DNA from 2 places in the Pseudaeromonas sp. HNCC25DJ182 genome. Region 2 is predicted to be linked to the other one. Evidence: predicted binding sites of a transcription regulator. Region 2 holds the regulator's gene; the other holds the start of a gene.
The links. The regulator LexA, encoded in region 2, represses DNA repair genes until DNA is damaged. The targets are predictions, from matches to a motif close to ANCTGTNTNNNNANACAGNT.
Positions count from the first base shown of each region.

Region 1: a site for LexA is predicted at 1,239-1,258, ahead of recN (DNA repair protein RecN). Genes of this name have one in related genera too.

Region 1 is NZ_JBVAYG010000021.1:37,375-45,091, reverse strand. It holds gene grpE (nucleotide exchange factor GrpE) at 1-93, opposite strand, end outside; gene nadK (NAD(+) kinase) at 277-1,161, shown strand; gene recN (DNA repair protein RecN) at 1,277-2,947, shown strand; gene ACZYUB_RS15160 (outer membrane protein assembly factor BamE) at 3,072-3,410, shown strand; gene ACZYUB_RS15155 (RnfH family protein) at 3,525-3,866, opposite strand; gene ACZYUB_RS15150 (SRPBCC family protein) at 3,859-4,293, opposite strand; gene smpB (SsrA-binding protein SmpB) at 4,438-4,920, shown strand; RNA gene ssrA (transfer-messenger RNA) at 4,967-5,326, shown strand; gene ACZYUB_RS15135 (nucleotidyltransferase substrate binding protein) at 5,570-6,001, shown strand; gene ACZYUB_RS15130 (nucleotidyltransferase family protein) at 5,988-6,308, shown strand; gene ACZYUB_RS15125 (class I SAM-dependent methyltransferase) at 6,624-7,223, shown strand; gene ACZYUB_RS15120 (DEAD/DEAH box helicase family protein) at 7,220-7,717, shown strand, end outside.
Region 2 is NZ_JBVAYG010000022.1:32,248-39,964, reverse strand. It holds gene fieF (cation efflux pump FieF) at 1-236, opposite strand, end outside; gene ACZYUB_RS15505 (substrate-binding domain-containing protein) at 736-1,719, opposite strand; gene ACZYUB_RS15500 (tRNA (cytidine(34)-2'-O)-methyltransferase) at 1,829-2,293, opposite strand; gene lexA (transcriptional repressor LexA) at 2,450-3,073, opposite strand; gene plsB (glycerol-3-phosphate 1-O-acyltransferase PlsB) at 3,254-5,686, shown strand; gene ACZYUB_RS15485 (2TM domain-containing protein) at 5,764-6,231, opposite strand; gene ubiA (4-hydroxybenzoate octaprenyltransferase) at 6,355-7,227, opposite strand; gene ACZYUB_RS15475 (chorismate--pyruvate lyase family protein) at 7,230-7,717, opposite strand, start outside.

The DNA.
Region 1 (7,717 bases), on a different contig from region 2:
GGATCCGGTGCCTGCATCGGCTAGCTCTGCATCGAGCAGCGCCTCGGTATTTTGCTCTGCACTTTGTTCCATCGCTTGTTCCTGGTTACTCATCACGTCTCCAACACATCAGTTTCTTACACTTGCAGCCTATTATGGGGACTAAGCGCTGCCTTTCAAGGTTTGATGCCGTCTTGCACCAGACAAGAGTGGACGGAAACTGAAAAAACGAGTCTGATTAGACGCTTGAATGAATCAGGATATACTTCAACATCCGCTCGCTACGCAGGATCCCACATGCCAGCACAGTTCGACACCATAGCCCTGATCGGCAAACCCAATCACATCGCTACCAATCAGACGCTTCGTTGCCTATACGACTTTCTCACCGCGTGTGGCCGTAATGTTCTGGTAGAGAGCCGGGTTGCCGAGCAGTTATCCGTACCGGTTGCGCAGGCCCTCGAGCTGCAGCATCTGGGCAAGGTGGCTGATTTGGCCATCGTCGTCGGTGGCGACGGTAATATGCTTGGTGCGGCACGGGTTCTGGCGCGCTATAACGTTCCTGTTCTAGGTGTGAACCGGGGCAATCTGGGCTTTTTAACCGATCTCTCCCCGCAGGACTTCGAGGCACCGTTACGCGCTGTACTGGATGGTCACTACCAGACCGAATCCCGCTTTTTGCTCAACGCCAGCGTCTACCGCTATGGTGAGCTGAAGGCAAGCAGCACGGCCCTCAACGAAGCGGTGCTGCATCCGGGTAAGATTGCCCATATGATTGACTTTGCTGTACATATCGACGACGTCTTCATGTACAGCCAACGCGCCGATGGCATCATAGTCGCTACGCCCACCGGCTCTACCGCCTATGCGCTCTCGGCCGGCGGCCCGATCCTGACTCCCCAGCTCAATGCCATCGCCCTGGTCCCCATGTTCCCCCATACCCTGAGCTGTCGTCCGATTGTCATTGACGCGGACAGCGAAGTGAAACTGGTGGTCTCGCCCGACAATATCGATGATCAGTTGCAAGTCAGCTGTGACGGCCACATCTCGCTAGATGTCCATCCGGGTGACGAAATCATCATCCGCAAATGCCAGCATACCCTGCAGCTCATACATCCGCTGGGTCACAGCTACTTCAATGTGTTACGCAACAAGCTCGGCTGGGGCAGCAAGCTGTTCTGACGGCTGACACTCGACTGCGCTCAAAAAAAACGCATCGCGTCCATTCATCCCTGTTTACTGTATTGATAACCAGTATATACTGTTTATCAATACAGTGATTTGAACAGGTGCTGTCATGCTGACTCAATTAACAATTCAGAATTTTGCCATCGTTAAATTTCTCGAGCTGGAGCTTCAAGGCGGCATGACCTGCATCACCGGCGAAACCGGAGCCGGTAAGTCCATCGCCATCGATGCCTTGGGGCTCTGTCTGGGAGAGCGCGCGGAAATCAGCATGATCCGTCCAGGCGCCGAACGGACCGAACTGACGGCACGTTTTAATCTGGGCAACAATCCGCTCGCCCGAAGCTGGCTGCATGAGCAGGAGCTGCAAGACGAAGAAGAGTGTCTCTTGCGCCGGGTGATCACCGCCGAAGGCCGCTCCCGGGCTTATATCAACGGCACACCAGTCCCCTTGACCCAACTCAAAGCCCTCGGACAGTTGCTGATCAACATCCACGGCCAGCATGCCCACCAGTTGCTGCTCAAACCCGAGCACCAGCTGACCATCCTGGATGGCTATGCCGGCCATCACGATCTCCTGCACGCCACCCGCCAGCATTATCAGAACTGGCGCCAGCTCCAGCATGAACTCAACCGCCTGCAGCAAGATAAAAGCCAGCGGGAATCCCGTCGCCAATTGCTGGAATATCAGGTAGAGGAGCTGGACGAATTTGCCTTACAGGCCGATGAATATGAAGCCATTGAGGCGGAACATACCCGTCTGGCCAACAGTGGCGAGATCATCAGTGACTGCCAAGCATGTCTCGATCTACTCTACGATAACGAAGACGTGACCGCCGCCAGCCTGCTCAAGAGTGCCGTATCCCGTCTGGAGGAGCTCTGCAGCCTGGATGAAAAGCTGCAACCTGTGATGACCATGCTCAATGATGCCCTCATCCAGGTCCAGGAGAGCCAGCAGGAACTGCGCCACTATCTCGATCGCATGGAGCTGGATCCTGAGCGCTTCGCCACCCTGGAGTCACGCCTCACCCGAGCCCTGGAGCTGGCACGCAAGCACCATGTCAAACCTCAGTCGTTGGCCGCCACCCACAGTGAACTCCGCGCCGAGTTGGATAGCATCAGTCATGATGATGCGCGGCTCGATGCTCTAGCTGCAGAGCAACAACAAGCTAGAAACGACTATCAGGATGCCGCCAGTCGGCTGAGCGCCAGCCGCCAGCGCTACGCCGCCGAGCTAGCAGAGCTCATCAGTCAGCGCATCCGCTCCCTTTCCATGCCCGATGGTCAGTTGCAGATCCTGGTCAGTAACCCGACAGCTGCGACCCCTTCCCCACTGGGGATGGATCATGTCGATTTCCTGGTTTCCACCAATCCGGGTCAGCCTCTGCAGCCGTTAGCCAAAGTCGCCTCGGGCGGCGAGTTATCCCGGATCAGTCTGGCGATCCAGGTGATCACCGCCGAGCGCGTCGCCACTCCAAGCCTTATTTTTGACGAAGTGGATGTCGGCATCAGCGGACCAACCGCGGCGATTGTCGGCAAATTGTTGCGCGAGCTGGGTGCCTCGACCCAGGTCCTGGTGGTCACCCATTTACCGCAAGTTGCGGGCCATGGCCACCAGCACCTGTTTGTCAGCAAGCAAAGCGATGGCGCATCCACGGAAACCCGGATGCATGCCCTATCCCATCAAGGGCGTCTTGATGAACTGGCGCGCCTGCTGGGCGGTGATCAGATCACCAACAATACCCTCGCCAATGCCCGAGAACTGCTGGTTGCAGCGCCATAACGCCGCCGGAGCAGCAACTAGCCGGTGAAGTAAATATGCGTCAGCTCTTCAGACGCACTTTTACTTCGCTGGCGTTCCCCGCTATCATCTGGCCTGCTTATTGAATTGAATGAAGAATTTGCTGATGCGGAACAACAAACTGGTTATTGCAACACTGACCGCCGCTATGCTGCTGAGCACCGGCTGTGTCTACCGAATCGATGTACCGCAAGGTAACTTCGTGGAGCAAAAGCAGATCGAACAATTGCGTGCTGGCATGAGCCGGGCTCAGGTCGAGTTTGTGCTGGGCAGCCCCATGGTTGAAGATGCCTTCGACAGCAGCACCTGGCACTATGTGTACTATCTGCGTGAAGGCTGGAATGAACCCAAGCAGAAGAATCTCACCATCCGTTTTATGAACGACAAACTGTCCAGCGTCAGTGGTGATTTCCCGCCGCCAGCCAGCTTCAACCTGCCGTTATAGCGTCCGAAGATTTACCTCTTTCAGCGCCAATATCCGTACCTCGATCCGGATATTGGCGATATGAACCACAGCGTCCCCCCCCCGTTTACCACTGTCAGCAACCCGAGTGCTGCATCAATGCTTGCGCTGCGGATTTACAATCCCGCCGGTGACCTTATCGGCACGGCCTTCGTCTTTTGCCTTTTCGGCCCGCTTGCGGCGCATCTCCCGTGGATCGGCGGTCAACGGGCGATAAATTTCGATGCGTTCTCCCCCAGCCAAAGCGGTCGTCAGCGGAACAATACGGCTGTAAATTCCGACTTTCATCGTTGCCAAATCCAGCTCGGGAAACCGCCGCAGCACGCCACTTTGCTGCAGTGCCTGCTCGATGCTGGAGCCAGAAGCGACCTTAAGCGCCAGCAACACCTGTTTTTCCGGCAAGGCATAGACCACTTCGATATTCACCAACTCAGCCACCATGAACCTCCTTCGCCCGCTGCGTAAACGCATGCACCATAGAGCCAACCAACTCGTTGAAAATACGCCCGAATGCCAACTCGACCAGACGGGAACTGAATTCAAACTCCAGTGCCAGCTCTACTTTACTGGCCTGTTCATCCAGAGGTGTAAAACTCCAGACGCCGCTCAAGCGTCGGAAGGGACCATCGACCAAATCCATCTGGATCGAACGACCTGCTAGCAGCAGATTCCGAGTGGTAAAGGATTTATGGATCCCGGCTTTGGCGACCTCCACTCGGGCCACTATGGAGTCCGCTTGGGATTCCAGGACTTCGCTGGCGACGCAACCAGGCAAAAATTGCGGGTAAGCATGAACATCATTTACCAACTGATACATCTGTTCAGCGCTATACATCACCAACGCACTGCGGTTGATTCGGGCCATACACTCTCCTCGTTCACTCGCCGGCGATTCTAGCATTCGACGCAAAAATCGCACCATATCACGGCTCCAATTGATCGCATGGTTTTACAGCGCCCCGTCGCCACGTATAATGCCCGACCTGATGTAGAGGAAAGGTTTAGCCCCATGAGCAAAAACAAAAGTAAAAACGCCGGGTCCTCGACCATAGCGCTGAATAAAAAGGCTCGTCACGAATACTTCATTGAAGATAAGTATGAGGCTGGCCTCGAATTGCAAGGCTGGGAAGTCAAATCACTGCGCGCCGGCAAGGCCAACATCGGCGATGGCTACGTCATCATTCGTGATGGTCAGGTCTACCTGTTTGGCGCCAACTTTACGCCCCTGAGCCTGGCCTCTACCCACGTGATCTGCGATCCCACCCGCACCCGTAAACTATTGCTGCAGAAGAGCCAGATCGAACGGCTGATCGGTCTGGTCGAACGCCAGGGTTACACCCTGATCCCGTTGGCGCTGTATTGGAAGAATGCCTGGGTCAAGATCGAGATCGGTCTGGCCAAGGGTAAAAAAGAGCACGACAAGCGCGATGACCTCAAAGAAAGAGAGTGGCAACGAGATAAAGAACGGATGATGAAGAACAAAGGCCGCTAAGCCTTGGAGTTATCAACTCTTTACGGTAAGATGGCGTCAACACATTGGGGCTGATTCTGGATTCGACGGGACACTCGAAACCCAAGGTGCATGCCGAGGTGCGGTAGGCCTCGTTAATAAACCGCAAAAAATAGTCGCAAACGACGAAACCTACGCTTTAGCAGCTTAATACCCTGCTCGAAGCCCTTCTACCCTAGCTTGCCTATGTCCTAGGGGATTGGAAGGTCATCTTTCATAGGATCGCGTGGAAGTCCTGCCTGGGGCGGAAGCGTTAAAACCAATCAGGCTAGTTATTCGGTGGCGTGTCGGTCCGCAGCTGGATGGCGAATGTAAAGACTCGACTAAGCATGTAGTACTGAGGATGTAGGTTTTTCGGACGCGGGTTCAAATCCCGCCAGCTCCACCAATACTTAAGGCCCTGAGAAATCAGGGCCTTTTTCTTTGGCTCGGCGGGAAAGTGTCACACTGAGGTGTCACACTGAGGTGTCACACTATGCGCTAACCCATCCGGCTTATACCTCTAAGGCCACCACGCACATTTCCATTTAGGTGCTTCACTTTCTTCCACAGCCAAACAATTGGCTTACAGAATCAACTCAACCCAAGCTCTTTGATATACTGCCCTATCAAAAAATATAGGACGAACATTATGGCGTTGAATGTCGAACATCTGATGCGCACGGCAGCCACATTAGAACAGGCTTTGCTGGCACTGAAGAACACAGATCCCACTGATGAGATCATGTTCGATCTTTATCGAAATGCCGCCATCAAGAGTTTTGAACTGTCGCTGGAAACATCTGGCAAGCTGCTGCGCAAGGCGCTCAAAGCGTACGGCGGCGCACCACGCAGTGTTGATGCACTGGTGTTCAACGATATTCTGCGTCATGCCGGTAAGCATTCCATTTTCGATGAGGCTGCGGTCACTCGTTGGCTAGCGTATCGTGCCAACCGTAACAGCACCGCCCATGACTACGGCGAGGGTTTTGCTAACGACACGCTGAAATTGCTACCCGGCTATTTGCAGGATGTCCGGGCGCTGGCAACCAAGTTACAAGAGGTGTTTGATGCCGCAAGTTGAGCTCTCTGAGCTACAAATATCAGCCACCCAACTAGCCGAATTACAGGCCCTGCTGCAACGTCATGTCCCCCATGCCGAAGTCTGGGCTTATGGCAGCCGGATCACCGGCTCGGCCCATGAAGGTAGCGATCTGGATCTGGTGCTTCGCCAGCCAACCGATTTGACGAAGGATGTCGAAGGTTGGGGCGCCCTTAAAGATGCCGTTCAAGAGAGTAGCCTGCCCATGCTGGTCGATATTCATCTCTGGTCTCACCTCCCCACCGCCTTTCATACAGAGATTGAAAAGGCCTATGTGGTTCTTCAATAAAGAGTATCCCATCACCATAACGTTTATTTCTTAAGCCAAAATGCTCAACTGCCCTAGCGTTGAACCAGCACATTGGTTCAGATATGCCAAGTTCTGCTCCGATTTGAGCCCTTTATTGTGTTGATTGAATGAGCCGCGCCCTGTAGCAGAGTGATGAGGGACTGAGCCGATTTGTGCAAGCCGTCCCTTCGGCACTCAAAATCCCGGATGACGGATGGAATGTGATCGCGTTGGGCCAACAAGCTTTTCGCGTCTCGGACTCACCCCGCTTTTTTGGTAAAGTACCTGTCATTGCTGTCACTGTGGAAAGCCTTGATGTCCATCGATTACTACAACCAGAACGCCCGTAACTTTTTCGACGGCACAGTAACTGTGGATATGGCTCCGCTCTATCAACGCTTTCTCCCCCTTCTGCCGCCGCATGCCCATATTCTCGATGCCGGTTGTGGCTCGGGACGTGACAGTCGCTATTTTCTCGATCAGGGGTTTTGCGTCACGGCTATGGATGCCAGCCAGGAGCTGGCTCAACTCGCCCAGAGCCTGTTGCAACAGGCGGTGACGGTTTGCCGTTTCGATGAGTTCCAGGCCAGCAAACCGATGGATGCCATCTGGGCCTGCGCCTCACTGCTGCATGTGCCGCTTGCCGAACTACCGGCTGTTATGGCGCACCTAACGGCCCAGTTAACAGCGCGGGGGATCTTCTACTGTTCGTTCAAATACGGCAGTGGTCAGGTCAGCCGTGATGGCCGCACCTTTACCAATCTGGACGAAGCCGGGCTCGATGCACTGCTGCACTCTTTGCCGCTGCAAGCAGTACCGCTGCGCATCTACGACATCTGGCAGACCGGCGATCTGCGTCCCGGACGCGAGAGTGAACGTTGGCTCAATGTAGTGCTGCAAAAGGAGTCCCGATGAGCCAGCTCTCTCTTTTTTGCGGTGGCTCAACCCAGGATCGCTCCTTCACCACGCCCCTGCTTGCCCCTTTGATTACCGCCATCAATCAGGCCAGCCAGATAGATATCACCGTCTCCTTCATTCGCCAGAGCGGGTTAAGGCTCCTCATCCCGGCGCTGGAAGATGCCCAGCAACGTGGTGCCATCATCCGCATCATCACCTCTGATTATCTGGATGTGACCGAGCCCGTCGCCTTGCGTGAGCTGATGCAGTTTGCCGAACGCGGCGCAGATGTGCGGATCTATGAGAGCGCCAGCAATCCTGGCTTTCATATGAAGTCCTACCTCTTTATCCACACGGCAACAGCGGATCAGCTGCACGGCTGTGCATTTGTCGGCTCCAGCAATATCTCGCGGGCCGCCCTGACCGAATCGCTGGAGTGGAACTGGTGCCATCAGGTCAATGATCGGCCCGATAGCCCTGCGGCCATCACTCTGCTGCAGGTTCGTCGGGAA
Region 2 (7,717 bases):
GCTTTGCCATGGCCAAAGCTGTGATCCGAATCGGCAGGCACCAGGGCATAGCGGATCGCCACCAGATTGATGATGGAAGCACTAATGTCCATCAGCGAGTCGGTCAATGATGCCAGCAGACTGGAAGAGCCCGTCATCAACCAGGCGGCCAGCTTGGCGATAATCAGTATTCCGGCGGTTGCCGTTGAAGCCAGACCCGCGAGCGTCACCCAGCGCGAGTAGGAAGTAGTGGTCACAGTGTCATCCCCGACGAACCAGGAGGCATTCCGCACCTCCGAATGTGAAAAGGATCACTATCATACCTGTTGGCAAGGTAAGGACAATCCCCGGCCGAGCCATCCCGCCAGCCAGACGGACAAATGCAGGCCTGCTCCCGAATTCACCCAGGGATAGAATGACGAACGACCTGGCCACGGGAGACAGGAGACGACAGCCGCATCATGGGTGACCACGGGCAACGGAGAGGATGCCAGGAATGGGTGATAAACGCCCCGTCATAGACGTCATCCATAATATGGAACGAGCACAGAATTAAATAATGCATTTAATTGAGCCTAAAAACTTACAATATTAAACAAGAAATAAAGAAATAAAGAAATAAAGGAATAAAAGAATAAAAGAATAAAAGAATAAAAGAATAAAAGAATAAAAGAATAAAAGAATAAAAGAATAAAAGAATAAAAGAATAAAAGAATAAAAGAATAAAAGAATAAATTTTAATCTATGCTCGAATTTTTATTTCCTAATTCGCATCATGCTACCTTCATCATTATATAAATCAAGAAATTGCTGCGCTTGTGCAGAGTGCATATTCTCGACTGTGAGATAAAATACCGGGGTGTAGATCACCTCCTGAGGTGCGGGCTGGCCACCATGAGCCGCCATGACCAACTTGACGCCCTGAAAGCCGATGGCATGGGGCTGCTGAAGTAATAAACCATCAACCTCTCCGGATTCAAGCCCCTGAATCAGATAACGATTATAATCAAAGCCAATATGTATCAGGCGTTTTTTTTGGCCTTTTCTTTTTATTTCGGCCATGACACCCAGCGTCGTCGATTCATTGGGGGTAAATAAACCATCCAATTCGGCCATATTCTGCTGCAAATAAAGGTCCGCATTATGTCGGATTTCAACGATCCCGGAGCCAAGATAAGCGGGCGGCAATAACTTCAAACTGGATTTTTTGATCTCATCGAGAAAACCCTGTTCACGGGCATCGGTGGAAGCCACTCCCGGTTTCAACCTTAAAACCGTCACCGCCCCCTCGCCTCGCAGGCGCGCTATCATCTCTCGCGCCGCCTGTTGACCAGCCCGATAATTATTGGTCATGACCTGGGCGTAGACAGTCCCTAGCGCCATACTCCGATCGATCAACACAATGGGTAAATTTTTTTGTCTAAACAGATCCAGAGTCTTGCGATGTTCCGGTGAGTTGGACGCCAGAACCACACCAATACACTGCTTTTCCAGGGCTTCCCGCAGGATCTGCTCTTGGGCATCGACAGAGGTTTCGTCGTAGAGCACGCGAAAGAAAATATCCACGCCCAGCTCACTGCCCGCCTGCAAAGCACCAGCCTCAAGGGCTCGCCAGAAGTGGTGCCCCGTCCCTGCCGTGATGACGGCCACACACTCCCGGGCAAACGCACTCTGGCCCAGAGACATCATCAACAGGACGCCAATACACAGTGAATAGAGCCACCGAGCGGCAAAGGTCATATCTGGCCACCTTCCGGCATGAAGCCCCTGTGATTACGAGGATGAGCAAAGTATAGACACTCAGGCCTCGTTGTCACCGCCCGATGCCAGACAGGACAGCCACTGGCGCTCAACCCGTGACGGCAAAATCAAGCTGACGCCAGGCCTCGTAGCTGACAATGGCAACGGCATTCGACAAGTTCAGGCTGCGCGAACTGCTGAGCATGGGGATGCGGATCAGATGATCCTGCGGCAAGCTGTTGCGAACGGCATCGGGCAGGCCGGAAGTTTCCGAACCGAAGAGCAGAACATCACCGGCCTGATAGGCAGGTGTGGTGTGAGGCGTCGTGCCCTTGGTGGTCAGGGCAAAGATCCGACGGCCCTGCATGGCCTCGGCAAATGCCGCATAGTTGCGATGACGGGTTACAGTCGCCAGATCGTGATAGTCCAGACCGGCCCGCCGCAGCTTTTTCTCTTCCAGATCGAAACCCAGAGGTTCAATCAGATGCAGATGGCAGCCATTATTCGCCACCAGACGGATGATATTGCCGGTATTGGGAGCAATTTGCGGTTCAAACAGGGCGATATGAAACATCGGAGCAATGGGGACCTGAGGGGAAAAATGCCATTCTACCCCAAGGGGAAACGTCTGGAACGGGGAAATTGCCACGGCATGCTGTGGATTACGCCACCGTAGCATGAAGACTGGCAGGCCAGTCCGCTGTCCGGCCTGCCTGCCAAGATGAACAAACTAGTGCCAGCTGCCGTTGCGGATCACACCCACCGCCAGCCCTTCAATGCTCAGCGATTGTTCGGTCAAATCGACCTGGATCGGCTCCAGCGCCTCGTTTTCCGGCAGCAAACGCACCTGATTGCCCTTGCGCTCGAAGCGTTTGACCGTGACCTCGTCATCACCGACCCGGGCCACCACGACCTGACCGTTGCGCACCTGTTCGGTCTTGTGCACCGCCAGCAGATCGCCATCCAGAATGCCGATATTTTTCATACTCATCCCCTGCACCCGCAGCAGGAAATCGGCTCTGGGTTGAAACATGGCGGGATCGATCTGGTAGTGAGTCTCGACATGCTCGGCGGCCAGGATTGGCTCACCGGCCGCCACCTGACCGATCAATGGCAGGCCCAACTCCTCTTCGACTACGTCCTCTTGCAGCAGCTGAATGCCACGGGAAGTACCCGGCATGATGTGGATCACCCCCTTGCGCGCCAGGGCCTTGAGGTGCTCCTCCGCCGCATTGGCAGACTTGAAACCCAATTGGGCAGCAATCTCGGCCCGGGTCGGCGGCATTCCGGTCTGCTGCATGCATTCCTTGATCAGTTCCAGCACTTCAGTTTGGCGAGGGGTCAGATGTTTCATGGCGTTTGCCTGTCTATTTATACAGATAACTGTGAGTATATACAGGCATTTATCAAGCGCAAGATAAATGCCGGACAAAGGTTACAAAAGCTCTCCACTCATGACACAAGTCAGCATTCCACGACAAGTCGGGCCAGTTTTGCTATGCTGGCGCCGCATTTTTTTTGAGGATACAGCACCATGTCCTTCGGCTTTTCCCTGGCCCGGGCCCTATGCCGCTTGCCTGTTCGTCTACTGGTCAACCACAGCAGTCTCCCGGAAGACCCATTGGGCCAATTGGGTCTCGACTTGGGACGACCCATTGTTTATGCCCTGAGCACTGACTCGCTGAGCGATCTGCTGACCCTGGAGCTCTGTGCCAAAGAGTTGGGACTGCCCAATCCATTTTCGCCGCTCACCGTACAAGGGGTGAGTCACCCGCGCTATGTCTGCCTGGATCGTACGCCGTCGCTCCTCGGCAACCCGCGCAGTGGCATACCCCACCTGGACACCTTTCGCGAATGGTTGAGTCTGCACGAACAGAACGCGCAACTGGATATCCAGTTGGTTCCGGTGACTCTGCTGTGGCATCGCGCCCCGGGCCGTGAACGCCCGCACCGGCTACAACCGCCACACCAGACGCCAGGCGCATTGCGCAAAGCCGCTATGGTGTTGCTGTATGGTCGGGAAAACCGGGTCCGCTTCTCGACGCCAGTGTCTTTGCGTAGCCTGGTCACCGAGCTCGGCACCGACGAAGTGGTGGCTCACAAGCTGGCACGAGTGGCGCGTATCCACTTCAGCCGTCAGCGTCAGGCCGCCAAGGGACCACGGCTGCCCGATCGCCAGGCCCTGTTTCGTGAACTGTTGCGCAGCGACAACATAGTCCGCGCCATCGCCGAACAGGCGCAGAGTGAAGGCAGCAGCGAAGAGCTGATGCGCGCCCGGGCCCTAGGTTATCTCGACGAGATGGCATCCGATTTCTCCTATCGGCTGATCCGCTTCGGCGACTACTTCCTCGGCTGGCTATGGAATAAGCTGTATCGCGGCATCACGGTTCGTGGTGCCGAGAAGGTGCGCCGGTTGGCCCGGGAAGGCCATGAGATCATCTACATGCCCTGCCACCGCAGCCACATGGACTATCTGCTGCTCTCCTATGTCATCTACCATCAGGGCATGGTGCCGCCGCATATTGCCGCCGGGATCAACCTGAATTTCTGGCCGGCGGGGCCCGTGTTCCGTCATGGTGGTGCCTTCTTCCTGCGGCGTAGCTTCAAAGGCGACAAGCTCTATAGCACAGTGTTCCGTGAATACCTGAGCCAGCTGTTTGCCCGTGGCTATGCGGTGGAGTATTTCACCGAAGGTGGCCGCTCCCGCACCGGACGACTGTTGCAGCCGAAAACCGGCATGATCGCCATGACGCTGCAGGCGCAGTTACGCGGCATCAAGCGCCCCCTGACCTTTGTCCCCGTCTATCTGGGCTACGAGCATGTGATGGAAGTGAACACATACCTCAAGGAGCTCAAGGGCAGCCGCAAGGAGAAGGAGAGCCTGTGGCAGGTGGTCGGGATCCTGGGCAAATTGCGCAACTTTGGCCGCAGCTTCGTCAACTTCGGCGAGCCACTGACCCTGCATCAGTTCCTGCAACAGCAGGTTCCCGAATGGCGGGATGACATAGATCCAACCGGCCAATGCCGCCCCGAGTGGTTGCCCGCGACCGTGGATATTCTGGCCAAGCAGCTGATGACTCGCATCAATGACGCCGCCGCGGTCAATGGCCTGACCCTGAGTGCTCTGGCTCTACTGGCCACCGACAAACAGGCACTGCCGCGGGAAGATCTGCTGGCCCAGATCCGCCTCTACACCGCACTGTTGCAACGGGTGCCCTACAGCCCGTTCAATACGGTGCCGACGGCCAGTGCCGAGGAGCTACTGGAGCAGGCACTGGAGCTGAACAAGTTCCAGGTGGAAGAGGATAAGCTTGGCCAAATCATCAGCATGGATCGCTACCAGGCGATCCTGATGACCTTCTACCGCAACACGATCCTGCATCTGTTCGCGCTGCCCAGCCTGATCGCCACCCTGATCGAGCGTAACGAGGGGATCAATGACATCGATCTGCTGGCGCGTTGCCGACGGATTTATCCATTGCTCAAGAACGAGTTGTTCCTGCGTTATGAACTGGAGGCGCTGGATACCCAGGTGCCGGCTATTCTCGCCGCGTTCCAGGAGCTGGCGCTGATCGAAGAACATAACGATGGCTACTGGGTGCGTCCGGAAGAGCAGATGCGGCTGTTGTTGTTGGGACAGAGCATTCAGGAGACCCTGCAGCGCTACGCCATTACCCTGTCACAGATCCAGCAGCAGCCGGCGATCACCCTGCAGCAGTTGGAATCAGACAGTCAGATGATGGCAGTACGGCTGGCGACCCTGCATGGCATTCATGCCCCGGAATTCAGCGACAAGAGCCTGTTCAAGACCTTGTTGCTGAGCCTGCAGCAGGAACAGTATCTGCAGTGCCAGGGTGACGATCAGCCGGTGACTCAGAACAGCGAGGCACTGGCAGAACTGGCGGCCATTTTGCTACCCCTGCTGCCGGATCGGGTGCGTCGCACCCTGCTGATGCCCGCTCGTTAACGTCCGAGCGCAGCACATATAAAGCGCCCCTGAATCCTGCACCAATGGCTGGATTCAGGGGCGCTTTTTTGCCCGCGTTACAACTTGCGGCCGAGCCGTTTTTCGATCTGGCGCTTTTCCCATGCGGGTCCGAAGAAATTAAACACTTCAAACACATTCAGACCATGAAACAGCACCCCGATACCCCAGCCCAACATGGGCCACCAGGCCCAGATATAGCCAGGCGCTGTCGCCAGGTTGATGATGAAGAGCATGGTAATCACCAGCACATACTTGATGGCGTGTGAATAAAAGCCCTTGATGTCGCGAACGTATTCGATGGTCTTTTGCTCTACTGGATCTATGGATTGTTGGTGTGTCATATCCTGTTCCTCGGGTGGTGTCTCGACGGGAACATCAAAAACAGCGGCGAGAGATTTTCGTGATTCAAGCCCAGGAGTCTGGCCCCTCTCTATACGCTGGATGGTGCGAATACTCAGGCCACTTAATTGCGCGAGCTGGTCTTGGGACCACTGCCGTTGCAGTCTAAGTTTACGAACATTCATTGTGATCCCTCTGCTTCTGGTGTTCGAGTGAGACTATCCACTAATCCATGAACGACACGTGACGACATTGAGCCGACATCCTTATGACACACCAATAAAATCAATGCGTTATAAATTAATTTATTATCCCGCCAACAGCCCGGACAGGAATATGCCCAAGAAAATCACGGCACCCACCCAGTTATTAGCCAGGAAGGCATGGAAGCAAGCCTCCCGATCCCGATGCCGGGCCAACCAGCCCTGTTGCACAAACAGGCCGGCAGCCACCAGCAAGCTGCCGTAGAAAGGCCATTGCAGAGCCTGCAACCAGCCAACCAACAGCAGCAACAGCAAGGTGACGAGCTGCAACAGGGCGATGATCGGCAGATCATAGCGGCCAAACAGGATCGCCGTCGATTTGACGCCGATGCGCACATCATCATCCCGATCCACCATGGCGTAGTAGGTGTCATAGGCCACGGTCCAGGTCGCATTGGCCATGAAAAGCAACCAGGTGCTCCAGGCCAAGTCAGCGGTGACCGCCGCCCAGGCCATGGGAATGGACCAGGAGAAGGCTAAACCCAACACCAGTTGCGGCAGATGCGTCACCCGCTTCATAAAGGGATAGAGCACCGCCAGCACCAGCCCCACCAATGACAGGGCTATGGTAAATCGGTTGAGGGTCAATACCAGCAGAAACGACAAGCCCACCAGGGCGGCAAAGAACAGCAGCGCCTGACGCGTCGTCAAGCGCCCGGCGGGCAATGGCCGCAGGGCCGTCCGTTTGACATGGCCGTCGACGTGGCGATCGGCATAATCATTGATGACACAACCGGCAGAGCGCATCAGGAAGACGCCAAGCGTAAAGACCAGCAGAGCCCACCAATCCGGTTGCCCGGCCGACGCCAGCCACAGCGCCCACAGGGTCGGCCAGAGCAGCAAGAGCGTGCCAATCGGTTTGTCCATCCGGGCCAGTTGCCAATAGGCGGCCCAGGGGGTCCGCGTCACCAACTGCATGGTTATTCCTTCTCCTCGCCACCCGCATACAGGGGCGCGTCCGGTAAAAATACTTCGGTGATCGTACAGTCGCCACCGGATAATAGCAGGCGCGAACGACGCGCCCACAGCACCCCAGGTGCTGGTAATTGCCATGCGGCCAGTACCTGACGCAGAGCCGGATCGGCCACCAGATCGGCCCAGACCAACCCTTCTCGTGTCGCACCCGCCACCCCGAACAACCAGTCGCCCAACGGCTGCTCACCTTGGGTGGCCAACTGCGGATAACACGCCAGGGTACTCAACGGCGCCTGGGTCAAGCCCCAGACCCAGGGGCGACCCGATTTCAGCAGCAACACCTGTCGTTGCCAGAGCCCGGGTTCGGCATCCGTTACACCTTGCTGCAGGCAGATCACCGACAAGTCACCGGCCTCGGCTCGCAGCCGTCGGGTCAGCGAACCCTGCTCGGCCAACCAGCCCAGAACCGCTTGAGGTACCACAGCCGGATCCA